DNA from 4 places in the Streptomyces sp. NPDC102402 genome. Region 4 is predicted to be linked to each of the others. Evidence: riboswitches for the same ligand, from Rfam matches in the RefSeq annotation. Region 4 holds a riboswitch; each other region holds the start of a gene.
The links. Region 4 has a riboswitch for cyclic di-AMP ahead of ACIRJR_RS35250 (M23 family metallopeptidase). Riboswitches for the same ligand answer to the same signal wherever they lie in the genome.
Positions count from the first base shown of each region.

Region 1: linked by a shared signal. The riboswitch ahead of ACIRJR_RS00735 (transglycosylase SLT domain-containing protein) and the one ahead of ACIRJR_RS35250 (M23 family metallopeptidase) in region 4 are both predicted to bind cyclic di-AMP.
Region 2: linked by a shared signal. The riboswitch ahead of ACIRJR_RS01295 (M23 family metallopeptidase) and the one ahead of ACIRJR_RS35250 (M23 family metallopeptidase) in region 4 are both predicted to bind cyclic di-AMP.
Region 3: linked by a shared signal. The riboswitch ahead of ACIRJR_RS25140 (C40 family peptidase) and the one ahead of ACIRJR_RS35250 (M23 family metallopeptidase) in region 4 are both predicted to bind cyclic di-AMP.

Region 1 is NZ_JBIWKR010000001.1:181,191-185,367, reverse strand. It holds gene ACIRJR_RS00750 (cytochrome P450) at 1-842, shown strand, start outside; gene ACIRJR_RS00745 (ferredoxin) at 895-1,086, shown strand; gene ACIRJR_RS00740 (hypothetical protein) at 1,580-1,810, opposite strand; cyclic di-AMP (ydaO/yuaA leader) riboswitch at 2,167-2,353, shown strand; gene ACIRJR_RS00735 (transglycosylase SLT domain-containing protein) at 2,358-3,215, shown strand; gene ACIRJR_RS00730 (hypothetical protein) at 3,417-3,989, shown strand; gene ACIRJR_RS00725 (SIS domain-containing protein) at 4,057-4,177, opposite strand, start outside.
Region 2 is NZ_JBIWKR010000001.1:329,830-334,006, reverse strand. It holds gene ACIRJR_RS01305 (M16 family metallopeptidase) at 1-969, shown strand, start outside; gene ACIRJR_RS01300 (M16 family metallopeptidase) at 996-2,378, shown strand; cyclic di-AMP (ydaO/yuaA leader) riboswitch at 2,569-2,738, shown strand; gene ACIRJR_RS01295 (M23 family metallopeptidase) at 2,751-3,545, shown strand; gene ACIRJR_RS01290 (GntR family transcriptional regulator) at 3,769-4,177, shown strand, end outside.
Region 3 is NZ_JBIWKR010000009.1:129,298-133,474, forward strand. It holds gene ACIRJR_RS25125 (ATP-binding protein) at 96-527, shown strand; gene ACIRJR_RS25130 (LysR family transcriptional regulator) at 547-1,461, opposite strand; gene ACIRJR_RS25135 (LysE family translocator) at 1,534-2,163, shown strand; gene ACIRJR_RS25140 (C40 family peptidase) at 2,182-2,652, opposite strand; cyclic di-AMP (ydaO/yuaA leader) riboswitch at 2,656-2,828, opposite strand; gene ACIRJR_RS25145 (hypothetical protein) at 3,195-3,503, opposite strand; gene ACIRJR_RS25150 (ATP-dependent Clp protease proteolytic subunit) at 3,511-4,146, opposite strand.
Region 4 is NZ_JBIWKR010000024.1:17,725-21,901, forward strand. It holds gene ACIRJR_RS35240 (PrsW family intramembrane metalloprotease) at 1-389, shown strand, start outside; gene ACIRJR_RS35245 (aldo/keto reductase) at 539-1,483, opposite strand; gene ACIRJR_RS35250 (M23 family metallopeptidase) at 1,695-2,735, opposite strand; cyclic di-AMP (ydaO/yuaA leader) riboswitch at 2,747-2,899, opposite strand; gene ACIRJR_RS35255 (PP2C family protein-serine/threonine phosphatase) at 3,132-4,177, opposite strand, start outside.

The sequences.
Region 1 (4,177 bases), on a different contig from region 4:
TCGTGGACGGACTGATCGACGAGATGCTGTCCGGCCCCGCGCGGACCGACCTCGTCCAGGCGTTCGCCCTCCCGGTCCCCTCGCTCGTGATCTGCGCACTGCTCGGAGTGCCGTACGCCGACCACGACTTCTTCCAGAGGAACAGCAAGACCCTGATCAGCCGCAGCGCCGCGCCCGAGGAGCGGGGTGCCGCGCACGGCAACCTGATCGGGTATCTGGACGAGCTGATGGGCGACAAGATCGCCCGTCCCGCGGACGACCTCCTGTCCGGCCTCGGTACGCGCGTCGAGGCGGGGGAACTGTCCCGCCGGGAAGCCGCCGAGATGGGCGTACTCCTGCTGCTCGCCGGGCACGAGACCACCGCCAACATGATCGCTCTGGGCACCCTCGCCCTCCTGGAGCACCCTGATCAGCTCGCTCTGCTCCGCGACACCGAGGACCCCAAGGCGGTCTCCGGCGCCGTCGAGGAACTGCTGCGCTACCTCAACATCACCCATGGGGGCCGCCGGCGTGTGGCCCTGGAGGACATCGAGATCGCCGGCGGGGTCATTCGCGCGGGGGAGGGGATCATCGTGCCCAACGACATCGGCAACCGTGACCCCGAGGTCTTCGCCGACCCCGACCGGCTCGACCTCCGGCGCGACGCCCGACGCCACGTCGCCTTCGGTTTCGGCGTGCACCAGTGCCTCGGCCAGCCGCTGGCCCGCATGGAGCTGCAGGTCGTCTACAGCACCCTCTACCGGCGCATCCCCACCCTGCGCCTGGACACGGGCCTGGAGCAGCTGTCGTTCAAGCACGACGGATCCGTCTACGGCGTCCACGAACTGCCCGTGGCCTGGTGACCCCCTCACCCCGACCCTGCCCCACCGCGACACCGACGACGAAGGAGTGCTCATGAAGGTGACCCTCGACCAGGACAGGTGCGTGGCGTCCGGACAGTGCGTGGTCGCCGCCGCCGACGTGTTCGACCAGGACGACGACGGCATCGCGGTACTGCTCGACCCGGCGCCGTCGTCGGCGCGCGCCGACGACGTCCAGCAGGCCGCGGCGGTCTGCCCGGCCCTCGCCATCACGGTCCAGGACTGACACGACCGAGGCCGGGGAGGGCCGTGGCGCACAGCCCTGCCCCGGCGGGGCCGCCGGGGGAGGGGCGGCCTCCCGCTCTGTCTCCCCGGCGGGCCGCTACGGGGACGGGGCGGATATCGCTCGTGGAGCCCCGCCCCCGGGGGCGCGGTGTGCGCGCCGTGGCCCCGAGCGGTGTGCCCGTTCCGTGACTCCGACCGGTAGCGCCCTCCGGCGCCGGGGAGCAACGCAGCCCGCGGGTTGGTCATCCCGAGTCCGCCCGCCGGATCACCCATCTGGAGGCGGCGCCGGACACGGCGCTGGACCTGCTGCGCGCCACGGCCGCCACGACGCACCGTCCGGGGCCTGACGGGCGAAGGGCGCTCAGGGATCCGCCGCACCTGCCCCCCTCGGCGGCGGTCGGCCCGGTGGCCGGGCGGGCGCCTCGGTGTCCCGCCGCGGCCGCCCGTTCCTGCCCTGCTCCCCACCCTGCCCCGTCCGCCCCGCCCCGTGCCGCTCAGTGCGGCCTCCAGCTGAGCTTGCCGCCCCCCACCCAGCGGACGGAGGCCGGGTCATCGAGGTCGTGGACCGGAACGCCGGCCGCTGCGGCGGCCAGCAGGACGTCGGTCACGGCGGTGGCGCGCCCGATCACCTCTCCGTCGATCTCCACGACGCGGAAGGGCGGGTCCCCCGGCTGGACCGGCAGGACGGTGATGCGGGGAGCGGCGGCGTAGGGATTTTCCGTCATAGGCGGATCGGTTCCACACCAACACTCCAGATATGCCGGAGTGGTCCACTGTGGCTCATATGCCCGATTTGGAATGTTTTTAGAAATTAATCCCGTAATCCATAAAAGGCCATTTCGTGCGACCTGGCCCCCTTCGCGCGGGCGCAAATCGCCCGAATCGGACTCCGTGACCAGGGTCACCTCCTGCGTCCCGGACGCGGGTTCGCGGCGGCCGGTTCCCTTCTGCGCCAAGAGAAATGGATGGCGCCGTGTGGGGTGGATTACATGAATTCCCGTGAATTGATCTTGCGGATGAATTGTGATCACCGCGCCAGGCTTGTTCCTTTCCCTATTTCTCGCCTACGGTCACCATCACTCCGGGCGGAACGCCGAATCCTGCCGCCGCCTGGTTACCCGACCACTTCTCGTACGGCAGGAGCGGGGGACCCAAGTAAGCGCCGATCCGGTAACCCGGAGCGGCTCGGGGTGAAGTCGCATCCCTATGCGGCCGGGCATCTCCAGCTCGAACCCGACAGCTCACTTCGCAGGCGACGGAGAGGAATTCAGCATGCCCGAAAACGGTAAGCACCGTCGTTCCAGGACCAGTTCGCTGACCCGCGGCATCATCGCCGTGAGCACGGGCGGAGCCGCACTGGCCCTTCCCCTGATCGGTGCCACCGGTGCCTTCGCCGCCCCGGCCCAGCCGGTGGCCGTGGAAAAGGCCGCAACCTCTACTGCTGTGTCCGGCAAGGGAATTGCCGCGCAGAAGTCGAAGTCCGCCACCTATTCCGTGGCCGTGGGCGACACCCTCGCCAAGATCGCTCGCGAGCATTCCGTGAGCGGTGGCTGGAAGGCCCTGTACGACGGCAACAAGAAGGTCGTCGGCGGAAACCCGGACCTGATTCACCCCGGTCTGAAGATCACCCTTCACGTCAAGAGTGAGAAGAAGTCCGCGGACAAGGCCGAGAAGGCTGAATCCAAGGCGTCCGACCGTGCCGAGAAGAGCTCCGACCGCGCCGACCGTTCGGAGCGCACGAGCACCTCGATCGCCGCTGAGGGTGCGCCCGCAGCGGAGGCCGCTCCCGCGGCCGAGTCGACCTCGTACACGAACGACCTCGACGGCTGGATCAAGGAGTCGCTGGCCGTCATGGCCGAGCACGGCATCCCCGGCACCTACGAGGGCATCCACCGCAACATCATCCGCGAGTCCGCGGGTGACCCCCAGGCCATCAACAACTGGGACATCAACGCGATCAACGGTGTTCCGTCGAAGGGTCTCCTGCAGGTCATCGACCCGACCTTCCAGGCCTACCACGTGCCCGGCACGTCGATGGACAGCTACGACCCGGTCGCCAACATCACGGCCGCGTGCAACTACGCCGCGGACCGGTACGGCTCGATCGACAACGTCTTCGGGGCCTACTGAGCCCTCACGGACGCGGGACCTCTGACAGACGGCATGTGACAGAGGGACAGAGCAGTACTGACGGGTGGTGCGGGTTCGGCGGAACCCACACCACCCGTCAGTCGTGTCCGGAGCCACCGCAGGGCGGCGCCGCCCGCGCGACAGGCCGGTCAAGACCGGGGTGACTGGTCTCGTACAGGTTCGTCGTCCATACTGCCCGCCGTGGAGCAGCGCATAGATTCGAACACTCAGCCCGAGTTCGCCGCAGGGACAGACCCGGCGTACATCCCCGGCCTGACGGCCCCTGCCCCCGCGCGGACGGAGGCGGAAGCGGAAGCGGAGAAGGCGGAGCCCGAGGGGCCCGAGGAGGGCCGGGGCGCCGACGTCGGCGCCCCGCTCGTCAAGGACGCGGCAGAGGAGGCGGTGGACGATTCCACGGCTGCCGACGCCGGGACCCCGGACGCCGAGGAGGTCCAGGACGCCGGAGCGGTGCGCGAGGACGCCGGCGACGAGGACGGACCCGTCTTCGAAGTCAGTGACCGCCGTGGATCCATCAGGGTGGACGCCGAGGGTGTCCGCTTCCGGCTCGACGACCAGGAGGCGGAGTTCGACTGGTCCGAGATCGGCGCGGTCGAGGTCAAGACCGGCCGCTTCGGGCGCCGGTTCACCGTGACCGTCCACCTGTCGAGCCGCCGGTGGTTCAACGCCGAGGTCGAGGCCGGGGCCAGGAGTGAGCTGAAGGGGTGGACGGCGGAGCTCGACGAGGCGTTGGACGCCTACTTCGAAGAGGCCTGACCTCCGCGTCCACGGCCGAGCACCGGGCCGCCCGCCGGCCCGGTGCTCGGCATGCCATGAGGTGGGCTCAGGCTCCGGCGCCGAGCACCACGGACCGCGTCAGGTGGCGCGGCAGGTCCGGATCGAGACCGCGGGCGGCCGCGCGGGCGATCGCCAGCCGCTGGACCCGGACCAGGTCGGCCAGCGGG
Region 2 (4,177 bases), on a different contig from region 4:
GAGTCCATGGAGAACCAGCGGGACGTCGTGAAGAACGAGCGCCGCCAGCGCTACGACAACGTCCCGTACGGCACGGCCTTCGAGAGGCTCACCGCCCTCGCCTACCCGGAGGGCCACCCGTACCACCACACGCCGATCGGCTCGATGGCCGACCTGGACGCGGCGACCCTGGACGACGCGCAGGCGTTCTTCCGCACGTACTACGCGCCGAACAACGCGGTGCTCTCGGTCGTGGGGGACATCGACCCGGAGCAGACGCTCGCCTGGATCGAGAAGTACTTCGGCTCCATCCCCTCGCACGACGGCAAGCAGCCCCCGCGCGACGGCACTCTGCCGGACGTCATCGGCGAGCAGCTGCGCGAGGTCGTCCAGGAGGAGGTCCCCGCGCGTGCGCTGATGGCCGCCTACCGGCTGCCGCACGACGGCACGCGTGAGTGCGACGCCGCGGACCTCGCTCTGACCGTGCTCGGCGGCGGCGAGTCGTCCCGTCTGCACAACCGCCTGGTCCGCCGCGACCGCACGGCGGTGGCCGCGGGCTTCGGGCTGCTCAGGCTGGCCGGAGCGCCCTCCCTGGGCTGGCTGGACGTCAAGACGTCCGGTGGTGTCGAGGTGCCGCAGATCGAGTCGGCCGTCGACGAGGAGCTGGCCCGCTTCGCCGAGGAGGGCCCGACTCCCGAGGAAATGGAACGCGCCCAGGCGCAGTTGGAGCGTGAATGGCTGGACCGGCTCGGCACGGTGGCCGGCCGCGCCGACGAACTGTGCAGGTACGCCGTCCTGTTCGGTGACCCGCAGCTCGCCCTGACCGCCGTGGGCCGGGTGCTGGACGTGACGGCCGACGAGGTCAAGGCCGCGGCCCGGGCACATCTGCGCCCCGACAACCGTGCGGTCCTGGTGTACGAGCCGGTCGAACCGGCTGACGAGGCCGACGAGACGGACGGCACCGACGCGCACGAGGGGGCCGACAAGTGACCGACGCCGCCGTGACTGGAGTAGCGATGGAGTACCACCCGCAGCCGACCGCCGGCGAGGCCAGGCCCTGGGCCTTCCCCGCGCCGGAGCGAGGCGCCCTGCCCAACGGGCTGACCGTGCTGCGCTGCCACCGCCCCGGCCAGCAGGTCGTCGCCGTGGAGATCTTCCTCGACGCGCCGCTGGACGCCGAGCCCGAGGGGCTGGACGGTGTGGCGACGATCATGTCGCGTGCGCTGTCCGAGGGCACGGACAAGCACTCCGCGGAGGAGTTCGCCGCGGAGCTGGAGCGCTGCGGCGCCACGCTGGACGCCCACGCGGACCACCCGGGGGTCCGCGTCTCCCTGGAGGTCCCGGTCTCCCGGCTCGCCAAGGCCCTCGGCCTGGTCGCCGAGGCCCTGCGGGCTCCGGCCTTCGCGGAGAACGAGGTGGAGCGCCTGGTCGTCAACCGCCTCGACGAGATCCCGCACGAGCAGGCCAACCCCGCCCGGCGGGCCGCCAAGCAGCTGTCCAAGGAGCTCTTCCCCGCCACGGCGCGGATGTCGCGTCCGCGCCAGGGCACCGAGGAGACCGTCCGGCGGATCGACGCCGCGGCCGTGCGCGCCTTCTACGACGCCCACGTCCGGCCGTCCACGGCGACGGCGGTCGTCGTCGGCGATCTCACCGACGTGGACCTGGACGCGCTGCTCGCCGACACCGTCGGGGACTGGTCGGGCAACGCCGGCCGGACGCGCCCGGTGCCCCCGATCACCGCCGACGACACCGGCCGTGTGGTCATCGTCGACCGCCCCGGAGCCGTACAGACGCAGCTGCTGATCGGCCGGATCGGCGCGGACCGGCACGACAGCGTGTGGCCCGCGCAGGTCCTCGGCACGTACTGCCTGGGAGGCACGCTCACCTCGCGCCTCGACCGTGTGCTGCGTGAGGAGAAGGGCTACACCTACGGCGTCCGGGCCTTCGGGCAGGTGCTGCGCTCGACGGCGCCGGCTTCCCCCGCCGGAGCGGCCGGTGCAGCGATGCTCGCCATCAGCGGCTCCGTCGACACGGAGTCCACCGGGCCCGCGCTCGAGGATCTCTGGAAGGTCCTGCGCACCCTGGCGGCCGAAGGGCTCACCGACGCCGAGCGCGAGACCGCTGTGCAGAACCTCGTGGGTGTCGCCCCGCTGAAGTACGAGACGGCGGCCTCGGTCGCGGGCACGCTGGCCGACCAGGTGGAGCAGCACCTGCCGGACGACTACCAGGCCGAGCTGTACGCGCGCCTGGCCGGGACCGGCACGGTCGAGGCGACCGCCGCCGTGGTCAACGCCTTCCCGGTGGACCGGCTGGTCACCGTCCTGGTCGGGGACGCCGCACAGATCGCGGAGCCCGTGAAGGCGCTCGGCATCGGTGAGGTGTCGGTCGTCACCGGCTGACATGACGGCACATCAGGGACCCCGGCGGGGCGCTCTCGCCGGGGTCCCGCCTTTTGTCTGTTTTAAGCGGAAAATACAGGTTCATCCTGTGGGATGTGCGACAAAAGACCCGTTCCGTTTGGCGGGGCAAAGCGGCCCGTTCTAGCGTCGGCCCGGCTGTCCGCCAGACGAATGCCGCATCCGTGGCGCCGGGCAGTCATCGCCGAGTCCCCGTCAGGCGCGAGCCTGGGGAGCCGGGGACCCACGAAGTCCCTGGGGTGAATCGGATCCCTGCACCCTCACACGGGGCTCAGGGGCCCGTAGGAGACCTTCCTGCTCCGAACCCGTCAGCTAACCCGGTAGGCGAGAAGGAAGGAAAGGACCAGCCCCTCCATGGCGTTCATCCGTGCCACCGGGAAGCACCGTGCCCCGAGCCGCCTGACGCGAAAGAGCGCCGAGGTCGCGGGCATCGCCGCCCTGGCCACCGCCGGTGTCATCGGCGCCACCGCGTCCCCGGCCCTCGCCGCGGACTCCGAGGCCGCCACCGCCTCCTCCACCGGCCTGACGCAGACCGTCGCCCTCGACACCGACCTCGCCGCCCAGATCGACGCCCAGGCCGCGGCGCAGGCGCACCAGGCCGAGGTCGTCGCCAAGGCGAAGGCCGCCGCGAAGGCCAAGGCGAAGGCCGAGGCCGAGGCGAAGCGCAAGGCCGAAGCCCGCGCCAAGGAGGCCCGCGAGGAGAAGGCGCGCGCCGCACGCGCCGCCGAGCGCGCCCGGCTGAACGCCTTCCACCTCCCGGTCGCCGGCTCGCACGTGACCACCGGCTACAAGTCCGGCGGCGCGCTCTGGTCCTCCGGCACCCACTCCGGCGTGGACTTCCAGGCGGCGTCCGGCACCTCCGTCGTCGCGGTCGGCGCCGGCACGGTCGTCGAGGCGGGCTGGGGCGGCGCGTACGGCAACAACATCGTGCTCAGGATGAAGGACGGCACGTACACCCAGTACGGCCACCTCTCCTCGATCGGCGTCTCCGTCGGCCAGAGCGTCGGCTCGGGCGAGCAGATCGGCATCTCCGGCTCGACCGGCAACTCCACCGGGCCGCACCTGCACTTCGAGGCCCGGACCACCCCCGAGTACGGCTCGGACATGGACCCCGTCGCCTACCTCCGCGCCCACGGCGTCCAGGTCTGACCCCACACCGCACGAGATCGCTCCGACGAAGGCCCCGGCACCGCCGGGGCCTTCGCCGTGCCTCCGGACAGAGGCACGGCGAGACCCCTCGCGGAACTGCTCCCTGGCCAAAAGATATCCATGGATTCCACCCCGCCATCGGAAATTCCCGCCGGTTGCAATAGAGTCACAGAACAGGCGTCGATCAGCCGCGTTTCGCGGGGATTAAGGCGGAGGTTCGGACATGCGCATTCCCGCGCATTCGGTATGCACGGCAATCCGTGACGACATCGTCTCCGGTGTCTTCGAGCGCGGCAGCCGCCTCACCGAAGAGGTGCTCGCGCGTCGCTACGGCGTCTCCCGCGTCCCCGTGCGAGAGGCGTTGCGCACCCTGGAGTCCGAGGGGTTCGTCGTCACCCGCCGCCACGCAGGCGCCTGTGTCGCCGAGCCCACGGAACAGGAGGCCGCCGACCTCCTGGAGATCCGGATGCTGCTGGAACCGCTGGGGGCCGCACGCGCGGCGCAGCGCCGTAGCGAGGCACACCTCAAGGTGCTCCGCGGCCTGGTCAGGCTGGGGCAGGAGCGGGTACGCAGGGGCGAGGGGGAGGACCTGCGCTCCCTGGGCGGCTGGTTCCACGAGACGCTGGCCCAGG
Region 3 (4,177 bases), on a different contig from region 4:
TCGCCGTCATGAAGGGCGTCATCGGTGGCAGTCTGGCGCGAAGCACAATCCAGGCCGGCCGTGGGCCGGTCAGGGCGGGAAGGGACGGCGTCGCCATGGCAGACCATCAGGAAGCAACCGTCACTCTGCCGAGCGATCCGGCCTCGGTTTCCGAGGCCCGCAGATATGTGGCCCGCGTACTCGCCGAATGGGGCCTGGCCGAGGACGACGACACGGCGGACACCATCCGGCTGGTCGTCTCGGAGCTGGCCACCAACGCCGTCCAGCACACCTTCGGGCAGTCGCCCACCTTCACCGTGGACCTGCGTCTCGACCGTGACGTCGAGTTCTTCCTCGGGGTGACGGACAGCCACCCGCGCTGGCCCCAGCGGCTGCCCGCCGCCGTCCGGCAGGACAACGGCCGCGGCATGGTGATCATCCGGGCCCTGGTGAAGGAGTACGGCGGCCGGCTCGGCGTCAGCCCCACCCCGGACGGTGGCAAGACCGTGTCGATCGCTCTTCCCTGGCCGGTTCCCGTACAGACCTGAGAGGGCCGAGCAGGCACGCTCACGGAGCGGAGGCCCGGCCGAACCCGCTGCGCAGCAACGCCCTCAGTGTCTCCGCGGCCGGGGTGTTCCGGTCCCCCCGGTGCACCACGGAGATCGTCCGCCGGAAGGCGGCCGGTTCCAGGCGCCGCACCGCGAGAGGGGCCGGTGACATCGCGGCCACCATCTCAGGGACCACCGCCACGCCGAGGCCCGCACTGACCAGGGCGCACACCAGGGCGTAGCCGGGCGACTCGCACACCACGGCGGGGGTGGCCCCCGCCTCGGCCAGCGCACGCTCCACCCCGCGCCGCGGCGGGTGCTCAGGTGCGCTGCTGATCAGCGGGCGGCCCGCGAGCCCCGCGACGGGCAGCGGACCGCTGCCTTCGGACAGCATCTGCCCGGGGGCGGTGACCAGTACCAGTTGCTCGACGAGGAGTGGTTCGGCGGACACCCCCGCCGGCATCGGATCGGCGGCCGCGGGTTCGTAGGCATGGGTCAGCGCCAGGTCCACCTCGCCCGCCGCCACGGCGGCGACCCCGGCGGGCGGCTCGTAGTCCGTCACGGCCAGTTCCACGTCGGGGTGAGCGCGCCGGAACGCGGTGAGCACCGGAGGCAGCAGGTGGATCCCCGCTGTCACGAACGTGCCGACGCGCAGTCGGCCGCCCGAGAGCCCCGCGAGCCGGGCCAGCTCGTGCCGCGCCTGGTCCATCTCGTCCAGCACACGCCGGGCGCGCCCCGCCAGCAGCTCGCCGGCGGCCGTCAGCCGGGCCCCGCGATGGTGGCGGACGAGGAGGGCCGCTCCCGCCTCCCGCTCGAGTTTGGCCAGCTGCTGCGAGAGGGCGGGAGCGGTGTAACCGAGCCGTGCGGCGGCCTTCGTGATCGAGCCGGCCTCCGCCACCGCCACCAGCGCGGCCAGCCGTGTCGGGTCGTACATTAAGCGTTCCTTTTGGCAGACCCAGAAGATTGCAAGTACACGTTAAAGGGCGGATGCGGTCAGGGTGGAGCCATGGACGCACAACTGCTCGCCTTCGTCGCCGTGGCCGCGGGAATGGTGGCACTGCCAGGGGCCGACTTCACCGTGGTCGTACGCAACGCGCTCGCATCCCGGAGATCCGGGCTGGCCACCGCCGTGGGAGTGGCGGGAGGGCTCCTGGTGCACACCGCGCTGGCCGTCGCCGGGCTCGCGGCCGTGCTCGTGACGATGCCCGTCCTCTTCCGCACCGTTCAGCTGCTCGGCGGCGCGTACGTGCTCTACCTCGGCCTCAGCGGCCTGTACGCGATGCGGTGGCGGGCCACGGCCGCGGCGGAGACCGGGAGCAGGGCGCCTTCGGGGCTCCGGCGTTCGCTGCGCCAGGGGTTCCTGACCAACGCACTGAACCCGAAGGCGCCCGTCCTCTTCCTGAGTCTGCTGCCCCAGTTCGTCCCCGACGGGCAGCCGCCCCTGCCCAGGACCCTGCTGCTCGCCTCGGTGGTCGTCCTGCTCGCGCTCGTCTGGTTCCCGGCCGTGGCCCTCCTGGTGGACCGGCTGGGCCGGTGGCTGCGCCGGCCGCGTACCGCCCGTGCGATCGAGGGCGGCAGCGGCACGGCGCTCACCGCGCTGGGACTCGTGCTGGTGACGGGGCCCCTGCTGCGCTGAACCAGGTGGGGAGGAAGGTCAGTGGACCCTCCCGTACCAGACGTTGCCGGACCAGATCCTCTCCAGCCGGACCACGGCTCCGGTCTTCGGCGAGTGCCAGATCTTTCCGCTGCCGGCGTAGATGCCGACGTGGTACACGCTGCGGCCCGCGTGGAAGAAGACCAGGTCGCCGCGTTTCCGCTGCGACCTGGAAATATGGCGGGTCTTGTTGTACTGCTGCTGGGCCGTGCGGGGTAGCTTCTTGCCCGCTTTCTTGAACGAGTAGAGCGTGAGCCCGGAACAGTCGAACCGGTGAGGGCCTGTGGCGCCCCATCTGTAGGGCGCCCCCTTCTTCGACGCGGCGACCTTGAGCGCCGTCGCCGAGTGGGCGGCGGCCTCGGCGTCGTTCACGAAGCCGGGGGCCAGCATGGTGGTCCCTACGGCGAAAGTCAGAGCCGAGGCCGTTCCGACCCGGGCGAACAGAGACGGGACATGAACCTGCGCAGTCATGCGCAACCCTTCGTCAGCCGCCTGTGAAGGATGACCTGTCGGGTTCGGGCTGGCGAAGTTGCCCGGCCGCGCGAAGCGGCTTCACCCCGAGGGCCGTCCGGATGTCCGGGCGGCCCGTTGTGCTCGGGTCCTCCACTCCTGCCGATCCACTTCTGTCGACCAGGCATCCGGACAGCGGCAGGACTCGGCGTCCGCCCGGACCGCCCCGCCGCGGTGGCGGGGGCTTGTCGTCCCAGGGATCTTTACGCAAGGACTGCCGGATTTCCTCCCTGAAGTGGCGACATGTGAAAGTCGTCACCACTGATCCGAACGGGTGGACGCGGCTCGTCCGGCCTCCCGGCGGCCGCACCGGACCAGCCGCGCACCAGCAGCGGAACAGTGGATTCCGTTCAGCGTCCGCGCCCTTTGCGCAAGTTGGACTGTCCCTCGGGAGGGGGAGCTTCTACGCCGAACGAGCGAGGAAAACTCATCGGCCGACCGGGCGTGTCGGGAAAGGGCACCGAAGGAGCCGGCCCGCTCGCCGGATCGGGTGACCGGACCGCTCAACTCGACGGGGCGGGAGGCACGGCGACCCGGCCCGCGCGGCGCTCCCCGTCCAGCAGCCGCAGAGCCCGGGCCAGGGTGTCCGCGTGGATCTGCGACTCACCCCGCTCGTGCATCAGCACGAGTGCCTCGCGGAGGGCGGTTGCCCTGGACGCGAGAGCCTGGGCCGCGCGGAGGGCTCCGTAGGTGTCGCCGCCCCGGGCGGGATTGATGCGGCCGAGCTGGTCGAGCACTTCCAGGTAGCAGTCGATGAACTCGGCCTCGGCGCGGGTCAGTGCGGGAAGCGGCGGGAACCGGGGTGGGAGCATCGGGCGTTCACCTCGCGGGATGCGGCGGCTGGGACGGTGTGCGGTTCTCCACGACGTGGTCCACCAGCCCGTACGCCAGGGCGGCCTGGGCGTCGAGGATGGTGTCCCGTTCGATGTCGGCGCTGATCTGCCCCGCGGAACGCCCCGTGTGACGGGCCAGCATGGCCGTGAGCAACTCACGCTCGCGCAGCAACTCGGCGGCCTGGATGTCGAGATCGGAGAGCTGGCCCCGCACCGGCTTGTCCAGGACGGGTTGCTGAATGACTACCCGGGCGCCCGGCAGGGCATGTCGGCGTCCCGGTGCGCCGGCCGCGAGCAGCACCGCGGCACTGGAACCCGCCTGGCCGAGGCAGAAGGTCTCCACCTCGCAGGCGAGGAAGTGCATGGTGTCGTAGATCGCCGTCATGGCGTTGAAGGAGCCGCCGGGCGAGTTGATGTAGAGGGACAGGGACCGGTCGGGGTCCGCGTGCTCCAGATACATGAACTGCGCGATGAGATCCGTCGCCGCGGTGTCGTCGACGGGCGTGCCGAGAAAGACGATCCGCTCCGACAGCAGCTTCGCATACGGGTCCATGCTCCGGGACCCGTATGCGGTGCGCTCGGTGAACTCGGGCAGAACGTGGCGGGCGGCGGGACGGAACATGATGATGCCTCTCCTCGGAATCCCCACAGGC
Region 4 (4,177 bases):
CGCGGGGCATGGCCCGCGACATGGCCAGGCACTGGAACAGCCACCCGGACCCCGCACGGGGACGGGCCGCTGCCCGGGCCGTCGCGGAGTACGAGTCCTTCGCGACCTCGCTCGCCATGCTGCGCCGCAAGGCCCGCCACGACGGCGCCGGAGCGGACTTCGCCCTGCGCGAGCAGGAGTTGCTGCACCACCTCTGGCACCGCCGGGAGATCGCGGGACCGGCCCTGACGTACGCGGCCCATGCGACGGGCCGGCTCCGGCGGGCCCACCGGCCTCCCGGTCCGCCCCCGTTCCCCCGCCAGGCCCCCTACGGTGGCGGGCCCCCGCAACACCTCCCCGCGCCGCACCGGCACTACGGCGGCCACAACCCGTACCTGGAGGACCGTTAGGGGCTTCCGCCCGGATCAGGACGGATCGTCCGCGGGGCCGCCGCCTCCGGTCCGGCGGACACGGGGCCGCCACCGGCCCGGCGGGCACGGGGCCGCCGCCACCGGCCCGGCGGGCAGCCCCGCCGGCGCGGCGGGGCTCCTACGCCGGCTCAGCGTGACGCCTCCGTCAGCTCGGCGAGCTGCGCCTCGGTCAGCCGGAGGCCGGCCACCGCCATCAGCGCGGGCAGCTGCTCGACCGTCCGGGCGGAGGCGATCGGTGCGGCCACGGTCGGGCGGGAGGCCAGCCAGGCCAGGGCGACCGTGGCGATCTCCGCGTCGTGCTCCTGGGCGATCCTGTCGAGCGCCGCGAGCACCCTGCGCCCGCGCTCGGTCTCCAGGTGCTTGCCCGCACCCTCGGCCCGCGCGCTGTCGACGGAGGCTCCGGGCCGGTACTTGCCGGTCAGGAAGCCCGAGGCGAGCGCGAAGTACGGGACGGCCGCGAGCCCGGCACCGGCCGCCGTGTCCTGGAGCGCGCCCTCATAGGTGTCGCGGGAGACGAGGTTGTAGTGCGGCTGCAGGGCCACGTAACGGGCGAGACCCTCGCGCTCGGAGAAGTCGAGGGACGCCCTGAGCCGCTCGGGGCTGATGTTAGAAGCCGCGATCTCCCGTACCGTACCGGCCTTCACCAGCTGGTCGAGGGCGGTGACGATCTCCTCGACGGGGACCGTCTCGTCGTCGAAGTGCGTGTAGTAGAGGTCGATGTGATCGGTGCCGAGCCTGCGCAGCGAGGCCTCGGCCGCCGCCTTGATCGTGGTGGGCGAGAGCCCCTTGTACGCCGGGTGGGCGCCGACCTTGGTGGCGATGACGACATCGTCGCGGCGGGAACGGGCCGCCAGCCACCTGCCGATGAGGGTCTCCGACTCACCGCCCTCGTTGCCCGGGATCCAGGCGGAGTAGGAGTCGGCGGTGTCGATGAAGTTGCCGCCGGCCGCCACGTACGCGTCGAGGACGGCGAAGGTCCGGTCCTCGTCGGCCGTCCAGCCGAAGACGTTGCCCCCGAGAGCGAGGGGGAAGACCTGGAGGCTCGAGGAACCGAGCGGGCGCAGAGAAGTCATATCGTGATCAACCAGTCGCCTGAGGCGGCTATTCCGTTTCGCGGGCCGCGCCCGCACGCCCGCGCCCCGGACACCCGCCCCCAGCCCGGATGCCCACCCCCTGCCCCGGCCCCCGGACGCCGACGGCTCCGGACAGACCGACGGCCCTGACGTCGGGGGGTCGTGCGTCAGGGCCGCCGGGGTCGAGGTGCGCCGTCCAGGGCGCCTGGCCTCAGATCGAGAGGCCCTTGCCGCGCAGCCAGCTCATCGGGTCGATACCCGTGCCGTCCGCGGTGTGGATCTCCAGGTGGAGGTGGGGGCCGGTCACGTTGCCGGTGGCACCGACGCGGCCGATGGTCTCGCCGGTGGTGACCTTCTGCCCGGCGGTGACGTCCATCGAGGACTGGTGGCAGTACCAGACCTCCGTGCCGTCGTCGAGCTCCAGGACCGTGCGGTAGCCGTACGAGCCGGACCAGCCCGCCGACTTCACCGTGCCGCCGTGCACGGCCTTGACCGGCGTGCCGGTCGGAGCCGCGAAGTCCAGCCCGGTGTGGTGGCCGGAGGACCACATCGAACCGGCCTGCCCGAAGGTCGAGGTGATCGTGTACGAGGAGGTCGGGACGGCGTAGCTGGCGGCGAGCTTGGCGAGGCGCTCGGCCTCCGCCTTCTTCTTCGCCGCTTCCTCCGCCGCCTTCTTCTTCGCGGCGGCTTCGGCCTCGGCGTCGCTCTGCTGCTTGGCCGCCTGGGCCGCGGCCTCTTCCGCCGCCGCCTTCTCCTCGGCCGCCTTGGCCTCGGCAGCGGCTCCGGCCTGCTGCTGCTCGGCCTGCTGGAGGATGCGGGCGCGCAGCGCCTCGCCCGCGTCGGTGGCGCCCTGCTCGGCCTCGGCGGCGGTGATGCCCGCCGTGGTGAGCGGGGACGACGCGGCGACCGTCTCGTGGTCGGCGTCGGAGTCGCCGGACATGAAGGCACCCACGCCGGGTAGGGACTTGGCGTCGGGGAGGTTGTCCGCGATGGAATCGGGAAGAGAGATGGAGACCGGCGGCTTGCTCTGCGCCGTGGCCATGCCACCCGCGCCGACGGCCGCGATGACGCCGACGCCGAGGACGGTGGAGCTACGGGCGAGACCGCGCTGCTTGGCTACGCGATGCCGGCCGCGTACGGGACGGATGGACTCCTCGGTGGGGTTCCATTCCTCCCATGTCCTGTCCTCATCACCGAAGCCTCCGGTCCTGAAGGATGACGGGGCCTCGGGGGCAGGCTGATTGGACGCCACGTGGGCGCACTCCTTTCCTTCCTTCTCGCCTACCGGGTTAGCTGACGGGTTCGGAGCAGGAAGGTCTCCTACGGGCCCCTTCGTCCCTTGCGGGACACAGGTGCCCGATTCACCCCATGTAGGTGGTTCCCCGGTTCCCTTGCGGAATTCGGCGCTGCGCACGGTGCCGTCTCTTGCGACGGCGGGTACAACCGCGCTGCGTTATCGAACGTTAATAGACACCCGGGTCCGATTCCAAGCTGTTCCAACAGATCGTTCACGACTCTGGCCTGGACTTTCAGGGGTCAAACGGTCCCAAACGGGCGAGTTGAGCGCCCCTCATCCAGCCGCCATTTTCTGACGTTGCGTCAAATGTTATGCGGAGCGAGGTCTTTCGACTACCGACTGTCGCCACGGTCAGTCACTGTCCCTCCCCACGATCTTCACCGTCGTCCGCCGCTCCTGCTGCCCCCGCGAAGGGCGGCCGACCGCGAGGAGCGCCAAGTCGTCCGTCGACCGGCCACCGGTGTGCAGGCGTACGTCGTCGGTGAGCGCGGACAGCAGTTCCTCGGGCCCCGGGAAGAGCCGGCCGCGCAGCCGGGCCGCCGGGTCGTAGAAGACCCCCTTCTCGTCCCGTGCCTCGGAGAGGCCGTCGGTGAACGCCAGGAAGGTCGAACCGGCGGGCAGCGCCCACTCGTCCGAGCGGTCCGGCCACGCGCCCAGCCCCATCCCGAGCGGCAGGGCGGGCTCCGTCGGCGCCAGCACGTCGAGCGCCCCGTCGGCGTGCAGGACGATCGGCTCCGGATGGCCGCGGTTGATGACCCGCAGGGTGTCCGAACCGGCAGGGATCTCCGCGAGGACGGCGGTGACGAACCCCTCCATGGAGTCGAGCCCGCCCCGCCGCGTGGTCTCCCGGGCCAGCGCCCGCTCCAGCCGCTGGACCACGCCCTCCAGCGACAGCTCCTGTTCGGCGGCCTCCCGGAACGCCCCGATCACGACGGCCACGGCCGACACCGCGTCCAGCCCCTTGCCCCGTACGTCCCCCACCACCAGCCTCACCCCGTAGGGCGTGTCCGCGACCGCGAAGAGGTCCCCGCCGACGAACTCGTCCGCCTGGGCGGCCTCGTACCGTGCCGCGACCTGCAGCCCGCCGATCCGCGGGTCCGGCACCGGGAGCACCGCGCGCATCGCGGTCTCCGCGATGACCCTGGCCGAGGCCAACTGCTCGTTACCGCGTCGCACGACCCGGTTGATGACGAGGGACAGGGCGACGACGGTGAGCAGCGTGAGCAGGTCGGTGACCGGCACGACCCTGAAGAGCACGCCGTCCGAGACCCGGATGGCGAACACGACGAGGAGCGTGGCGACCCCGATGCGGACGGTGCCGGCGAGCGAGAAGAACGGGGCGGCCATCAGCGAGGCGGCGGCGAAGAGCGGCACGGCGCTGACCTCGGCCGGGGTCC